3 regions of the Mesorhizobium sp. WSM4976 genome follow, and region 3 is predicted to be linked to each of the others. Evidence: riboswitches for the same ligand, from Rfam matches in the RefSeq annotation. Region 3 holds a riboswitch; each other region holds the start of a gene.

Region 1 (2,195 bases), on a different contig from region 3:
GATAACGAAGGAGTCGAAATCGTCATGCTCGTGGTCGAGCTCGTCGTCGTGATGGGTCTTGCGGTTCTCGATGTCGTCTTCGACGGCAAGGCCAAGGCCAAGCAGCACCGAGGGGTCGACCTTGCCCTGCGCGGTCGGCACGACCTTGACGGCGCGCGCGACGTGCTCGCCGATGACGGCGTTGGCGCGAGCCGAGCCTGCCGCATCCATCAGGTCGCTCTTCGACAGGATGATCAGGTCCGCGCAGGCGATCTGGTCCTCGAACACTTCTTCGACCGGATCGTCATGGTCGAGGGAATCGTCAGCCGCGCGCTGCGCCTGCAGCGCGTCCATGTCGGAGGCGACCCGGCCTTCGGCCAGGGCCGGGCCGTCGACCACGGCGACGACGCCGTCGACAGTGACGCGGCTCTTGACCGTCGGCCACTGGAAGGCCTGCACCAGCGGCTTCGGCAAAGCGAGGCCGGAGGTCTCGATCAGGATGTGGTCGACCTTCGGGGTGCGTGATAAAATCTGGTCAAGCGCCGGCACGAAGTCATCGGCCACGGTGCAGCAGATGCAGCCATTGGCGAGCTCGACGATGTTTTCCTCCGGACAGGTATCGACGCCGCAACCCTTCAGGATCTCGCCGTCGATGCCGACATCGCCGAACTCATTGACGATGATCGCCAGCCGCTTGCCCTTGGCGTTTTCAATGAGGTTGCGGATCAGCGTCGTCTTGCCGGCGCCGAGGAAGCCGGTGACGACGGTGCAGGGCACGCGGGAAACGGAAGCGTTCATGGTCAGTCCTTCAGCATATCGAGGGGAGGGATGCGGGCAACCAGGCCGCGCTTAAGGGAATCGGGCCGGCCGCGCCAGGGGATCAGGCCGTCGGTCGAGGTGGCGAAGAGCTTTGCGCCGGCGACGAGATCGGCGCCGCTGGTCGTGTCGAGGTCCCCGAAGACGTAGCTCCAGCAGCCGTCGCGCAGAAGTGCCGCGCTCAGGCGGCGCTTGCAATTGCCGAGGCATTCGACGGTACGGATGCGGATCTTCTCGCCCGATGCGGCGCGGCGCGTGTCCTCGGCCAGCAAGACGCCAGCGCGCGGATGGGCGTCCGAGCCGGTTTCGTCGCGGCAGGACGAGCAGACGATGACGGTGACGCCAGCCAAAGTGCCGGGCTCGGACGAAATGTCCGCGATGTTTGCCGGGAAACTGCCGTTGCGATCCAAAACCTGGCTCCTTGCCCGGAAAACCCGCCGGGCATTCGGATACTTAGAGTCTCAGACGGCAGGTCTCCTGGCTCGCGGGTCTTCGCCTCAGGTGCCGCCTTCCCGGGAACATCCCAGTGGTTTTCGGCCGAGGCTCGTCGCTTACAGTTGCGGGGACAGCCGCGGATTTGGGTTTTGGCCCGCACCGCATTCCCTCTTGGCTCCTCCCTTTGCCGGGAGAAGACCGTCCGGGTCAGGGTTTAGGCTCTCGGCTAGGCGCCTGTCAACGCGCGGCTACGACACCTTGATGTCGGCCAGCGCCGGACCGAGGTCGCCCGCTAGCGCCACCTCGATCGCTTCCAGGCCAAGCCACGCCTGCATCTGCTTCAGTTCGTCGAAGAGTTGAGCGGCCGTTTCGGCTGGGGCGCCGGCCTCTGCATAGGCGGCATGGACGCGCAGCACACTGGCCGGGCGATCGGCCCTCAGGTCGACGCGGGCAACGATGCGGTCACCGAGCAGGAAGGGCAGCACATAGTAGCCATACTGGCGCTTTTCGGCGGGCGTGTAGATCTCGATACGGTAGCGGAAACCGAACAACTTTTCCGTCCGGGTGCGCTCGAAGACGACCGGATCGAAGGGCGCCAGCAGCGCGCGGGCTTCTATGCGGCGTGGGATACGCGCGTCCTTGTGGAGATAGGCGGGCTTGTCCCAGCCTTCGACCTTGACCGGCAGCAATTCGCCGGCTTCGACCAACTCCTCGATGCGGTCCTTGGTATCGCCGGGCGCCAGACGAAAATAGTCGCGCAGGTCGCCATAGGTGGCGATGCCATGGGCGCGGGCCGAGATGCGCAGCAATTCGCGATGCGCGTCCTCAACCGAGGGCACGGGCAGGTCGAGCACCGCCTGCGGCAAAACGCGCTCGGGCAGGTCGTAATAGCGCTCGAAGCCGCGTCGGTAGGCCGTGGTGATGCGTCCGGCCCAGAACAGCCATTCGAAGGCATGCTTGGCCTC
Region 2 (2,195 bases), on a different contig from region 3:
GGCGCTGCCGGAAATCGCCAGAAGGGCCGCGGCAGTGAGAACAATCTTTTTCATTTTTGCTACTCCAGTATCTTTATTCAGTCCGTCTAGCGGCGTGTCTTGGGGATGAAATCGCGTCGTTCGGACAGCGCTCATCTGGGTGAGCCAACTGCCGAATTCCAATCACGAAGTTTTTTCGTCTGGACCATGAACCCGCCTCTTGAAGTTTTCATAAGCATGCCTATGATCGAATTTTTATGCTATAAAATCAGTAAGTTATTTGAGTTCGACAGTTGGCTCACCAAGTGTGTCCGAGCACCGACGTTCACAACGTTCTGCACGCACCGTCAACAGAAACGAACCGTTCGGTTCGATTTTAGAATCTGCTAATAGTCACTTTTTGATACTATTAACCATCAAAGCCCTCCCGAACCTCGCCCCGGAAGCCGGAGGGCAAGGCGAAAGGGACGGGAATCGGCACCGTGAACACGGCGCCTATTGTCGCGCCGCATGGATGGGATGTCGTTTTCATGCCGACGGAAAACCGGCTGTCGTGGTTAGATCAGGCCATCTCAGGTGCCGCCTCGCCGCGACGAGGCGGAGAATTGGGAAGCCGGTCGAAATCCGGCGCTGCCCCCGCAACGGTGGTGGAGTGAAGTCGCAACGGGAGACCACTGGGCCAGGGGCCTGGGAAGGTGTTGCGACCGCCCGCGAGGGCAGCTCCAAAGCCCGGAAACCAGCCAGAGGCATTTTGAACCCGACTGATCGCGGTGGGCGGTCAAGAGGCGGACGGCGCGTGCCCGGCCCTGCCGGTGGCGATCGTTCTTCTCCATCACCACCAGTTCAGCCCTTGATGCGAGGACAGGACATGGATGCGCGTAACGAGATGCTGAGGCTCCTGCAGAGCCGCAAGCCGGGCTACTCGCTTGAGCAGCCCTTCTACACCGATCCCGACTATTTCAAGCTCGACATGGAGCTGATCTGGTATCGCGACTGGTTGTTCATCGGCCATGATTGCGAGCTGCCGAAACCAGGCAGCTACATCACCGTTCAGATCGGCGACTATCCGGTGGTGCTGGTCCGCGACCAGAAGGGAAGGATCAACGCTTTCCATAACTCGTGCCGGCATCGCGGCAGCCGCGTGTGCAACACCGACAGGGGGACTGCCGCCAAGCTGGTCTGTCCCTACCATCAGTGGACTTACGAACTCGACGGGCGGCTGCTGTTTGCCCGCCAAATGGCGGAAGGTTTCGACAAAAGCCAGTTCGGCCTGAGGCCCGTGGCCTGCGAGAGCGTCGGCGGCTACATTTTCATTTGTTTGGCAAAGGATCCGGCCGACTTCGCGCCGATGCGCGCCATGATCGAACCCTATCTCCTGCCGCACCGGTTGAGCGAGGCGAAGGTCGCATTCGAATCGACGATCATCGAAAAGGGCAACTGGAAGCTCGTCTGGGAAAACAACCGCGAGTGCTATCATTGCGCCGGCAACCATCCGGAACTGTGCAAGACTTTCCCGGAAGCGCCGACTGTGACAGGTGTGCAGGGCGCCGACAGCGACCCGGAAATCCTTGCGCACTGGGCGAAATGCGAGGCGGCGGGTCTGCCGAGCCGGTTTCGGATCGATCCGGCCGGGCAATATCGCGCCACGCGCGCACCGCTGCTGCGCGACGCCGTTAGCTACACGATGAACGGCAAGCGCGCCGTGGCGAAAAACCTGTCCGCCGGCGTCGCCGCCGATCGCATCGGGACGTTGATGCATTACCATTATCCGACCACGTGGAATCACATCCTCATCGACCATGCCGTCACCTTCCGTGTGCTGCCGATCAGCGCCACCGAGACCGCGGTGACGACGAAATGGCTGGTCCACAAGGACGCGGCGGAAGGCGTCGACTACGATCTGACAGAACTCACCCATGTCTGGACCGAGACCAACGATCAGGACCGCCGAATCGTGGAGGAAAACGCGCTCGGCATCCTGTCTCCGGCGTACGAGCCCGGTCCCTATTCCGCGCTGCATGAGGGTGGCGTCATCCAGTTCGTCGAGTGGTACGCCTCCTTCATCGGCCCGCGCCTCGCCGAAGACGGTCGCCCGGCGCTGCGCAGCGTCGCCTGAGGGCTGAGGAGATGAACGCGATGACGGATCTCGGCCTCTATCGCCATCTCGACGAGATGGCGCCCTGGAACGACAGGCTGCAGGTGCTGGAAGTGATCGG
Region 3 (2,195 bases):
CCGATTTGGCCGCCAGGGCAAGCAACCGTGGCGGCCAAGGCATGGGTTCAGGCGTAGCGGCGGGCGGAGCCGCCCTGGTCGCGCACCGCGACCAGGCGCTCGACGGCGGCGCCGAAGCCGAGGCCGACGACCGTCCACAGCACGAACTGCATGCCGAGCGAGGCGACGCGGAACTGCCATAGCACCGTCGCGGAGAAGTCCTCCGGCACTTCGTTGATGTCAGGAAGAGCTGCCTTCACCAGCGCGAACACCACCAGGAAGGCGAGCGCCGCGACGATCGAGGCATTCCAGGCGCCCAGCCGGTTCCACAGCCGCTGCGCAAGGCCAACCGCTGCCACCATCGCCACGATCGAAACCACGATCATGATGAAGAACAACTCGGTCCGGTAGGCGATCGTTTCGGCGTTGCCGACCGCGGGCGGGTTGGCCGGGTATTTGAGGCTCGGAACCACGATCACGGCAAGGAAGCCGAGCAGCGCGATGAGCGCCGAAGTGCCGCGCGGCCCAAGCGAGCCCAGCCGACCATAGGCATAGGCAAAGACCAGCGAGAACAGCCCGCCGAGCGCCGCGCCATAGACCAGCACGCCGGTTGCCAGGCCGATGCCTGCCTGCGTGGCGCGGCTGACCATCTCGGGCTCCGGCGCGCCGCCGGCCGCCTGGGCCTGCTGTTCCTCGAAGGCGATCGCCTTGTCAACCTGCGGCTCGCCGTAGACACGCGCGAAGGCGAACGCCAGAATCCCCGCCACAAGCCCGACAAGCATGCCGCGCAGCAAAAGTTTTCCGACCATGTCACTAACCCTTTATGGAAAGCGGGTTCAGCGAGGCTGAAACCGCCTAGTGGCAGGGGAAGCCGAGCAGGTGGCGGCCGTCATGCACGAATTCGTGCACCGCCGTGCCACGGATCAGCGAGGTCGCGCCTTCTTCCGCGCCGACGAAATAGATCATCAGCATTAGCATCAGGCCGGCGAAGATGGCCCAGGGCAGAAGCTCGCGGACGGGAATCGCAACCGGGCCGTAGGTCGGGGCGAAGGTGGTGTCGGACATTTGACCTCCTGTGGGATGCTGCGTCCCGTTGATCCAACTGTGCTGCGGGATAAGGCCTGACTTTCGGCTGGTGCCGATCACAGTGGCGCGACCGTGCCGGACTCGCACCGGCTTCCAATCCCGTATAGCGCTAAAACACTTGTCAGCACTTCGTTCGCCTGTCAACGACATGTAATGGCCAACGCGGCTTCGCGCGGCCGAAATTTCACTGGACCACGGAGTTTTGGGATGTTCGCCCGCCTGACGATGATCGCAAGCGGCGCGACGCCCGGCATGCGCAAGGGCCGTTTTCCGAAGGACGAGGCGCCGGAGCCGAGCGCGTTCGACCGCGCCGGCGCGCTCGCTTCGTCGCTGCGCCGGGCCGACCGCGTCTGGGCAAGTCCGGCGCTTGCCGCGCGCAGGACGGCCGAGGCCCTTGGCCTGGAAGCGACGGTCGAGCCGCTGCTTGCCGAACAGGATTTCGCGCGTTGGGCCGGCCGAAGCTTCGAGGAGGTGCGGGCCGAGGACCCGGAAGGCATGGCAGCCTGGCTCGCCGATCCGGACGCCGCGCCCCATGACGGCGAATCGCTTGCCGCCGTCGCCCGGCGGGTTGCTGCGCTGATGGAGCGCCCGGCCGGCGAGAGCGGCCACACCATCGCGCTCACCCATGCCGTGCCGATCCGCGCCGCCATCGTGCATGTGCTGGGCGCGCCGCTCTCCTCGGTCTGGAAGATCGACATCGAGCCGCTGTCGCTCACCGAGTTCCGCAGCGACGGCCGCCGCTGGGTGCTGCATGCGAGCGGGGTGATCGCCGGCGGCTAGACGGTCGGGCGCGGGTCGATCCCGCGCGGATCCCCTCAAGCTTCGACAACCGTCAGCACCTGTATCAAGGCTCGTCGTTTCAGCGATCGCTAACGGAACGGAAACGCATCGCTGCTATCGTGCTGCCCCGTGGCGAGGAAACCCTTGCCCTAGGAGCCCGCCGGATATGGCCAATTATCCCGAGACCGAGCGCCGTCTTCATGTGCGCGAATTCGTGCTCAAGGAAGCCACGATCATTGCCGGGGCCGTAAAAGTCGGCTGCTCGGTCCGCAATCAGCACGAGCAGGGCGCGGAACTGCGCGTCCCCGCCGATACGGACATACCGGAACGCTTCCTGCTCGAGGTTCCAG

The links. Region 3 has a riboswitch for cobalamin ahead of P9272_RS26970 (CbtB domain-containing protein). Riboswitches for the same ligand answer to the same signal wherever they lie in the genome.
Region 1: it holds a riboswitch for cobalamin, as region 3 does, so the genes downstream of both, P9272_RS10250 (DUF1636 family protein) here and P9272_RS26970 (CbtB domain-containing protein) in region 3, are expected to answer to the same signal.
Region 2: it holds a riboswitch for cobalamin, as region 3 does, so the genes downstream of both, P9272_RS12690 (aromatic ring-hydroxylating dioxygenase subunit alpha) here and P9272_RS26970 (CbtB domain-containing protein) in region 3, are expected to answer to the same signal.

Annotation. Positions count from the first base shown of each region.
Region 1 is NZ_JARTVT010000007.1:22,033-24,227, reverse strand. It holds gene cobW (cobalamin biosynthesis protein CobW) at 1-777, opposite strand, end outside; gene P9272_RS10250 (DUF1636 family protein) at 780-1,205, opposite strand; cobalamin riboswitch at 1,245-1,448, opposite strand; gene P9272_RS10245 (winged helix-turn-helix domain-containing protein) at 1,479-2,195, opposite strand, start outside.
Region 2 is NZ_JARTVT010000009.1:45,784-47,978, forward strand. It holds gene P9272_RS12685 (DUF680 domain-containing protein) at 1-54, opposite strand, end outside; cobalamin riboswitch at 537-739, shown strand; gene P9272_RS12690 (aromatic ring-hydroxylating dioxygenase subunit alpha) at 848-2,095, shown strand; gene P9272_RS12695 (hybrid-cluster NAD(P)-dependent oxidoreductase) at 2,116-2,195, shown strand, end outside.
Region 3 is NZ_JARTVT010000025.1:82,075-84,269, forward strand. It holds gene P9272_RS26965 (CbtA family protein) at 48-788, opposite strand; gene P9272_RS26970 (CbtB domain-containing protein) at 835-1,044, opposite strand; adenosylcobalamin (AdoCbl) riboswitch at 1,043-1,187, opposite strand; gene P9272_RS26975 (histidine phosphatase family protein) at 1,273-1,845, shown strand; gene P9272_RS26980 (PilZ domain-containing protein) at 2,012-2,195, shown strand, end outside.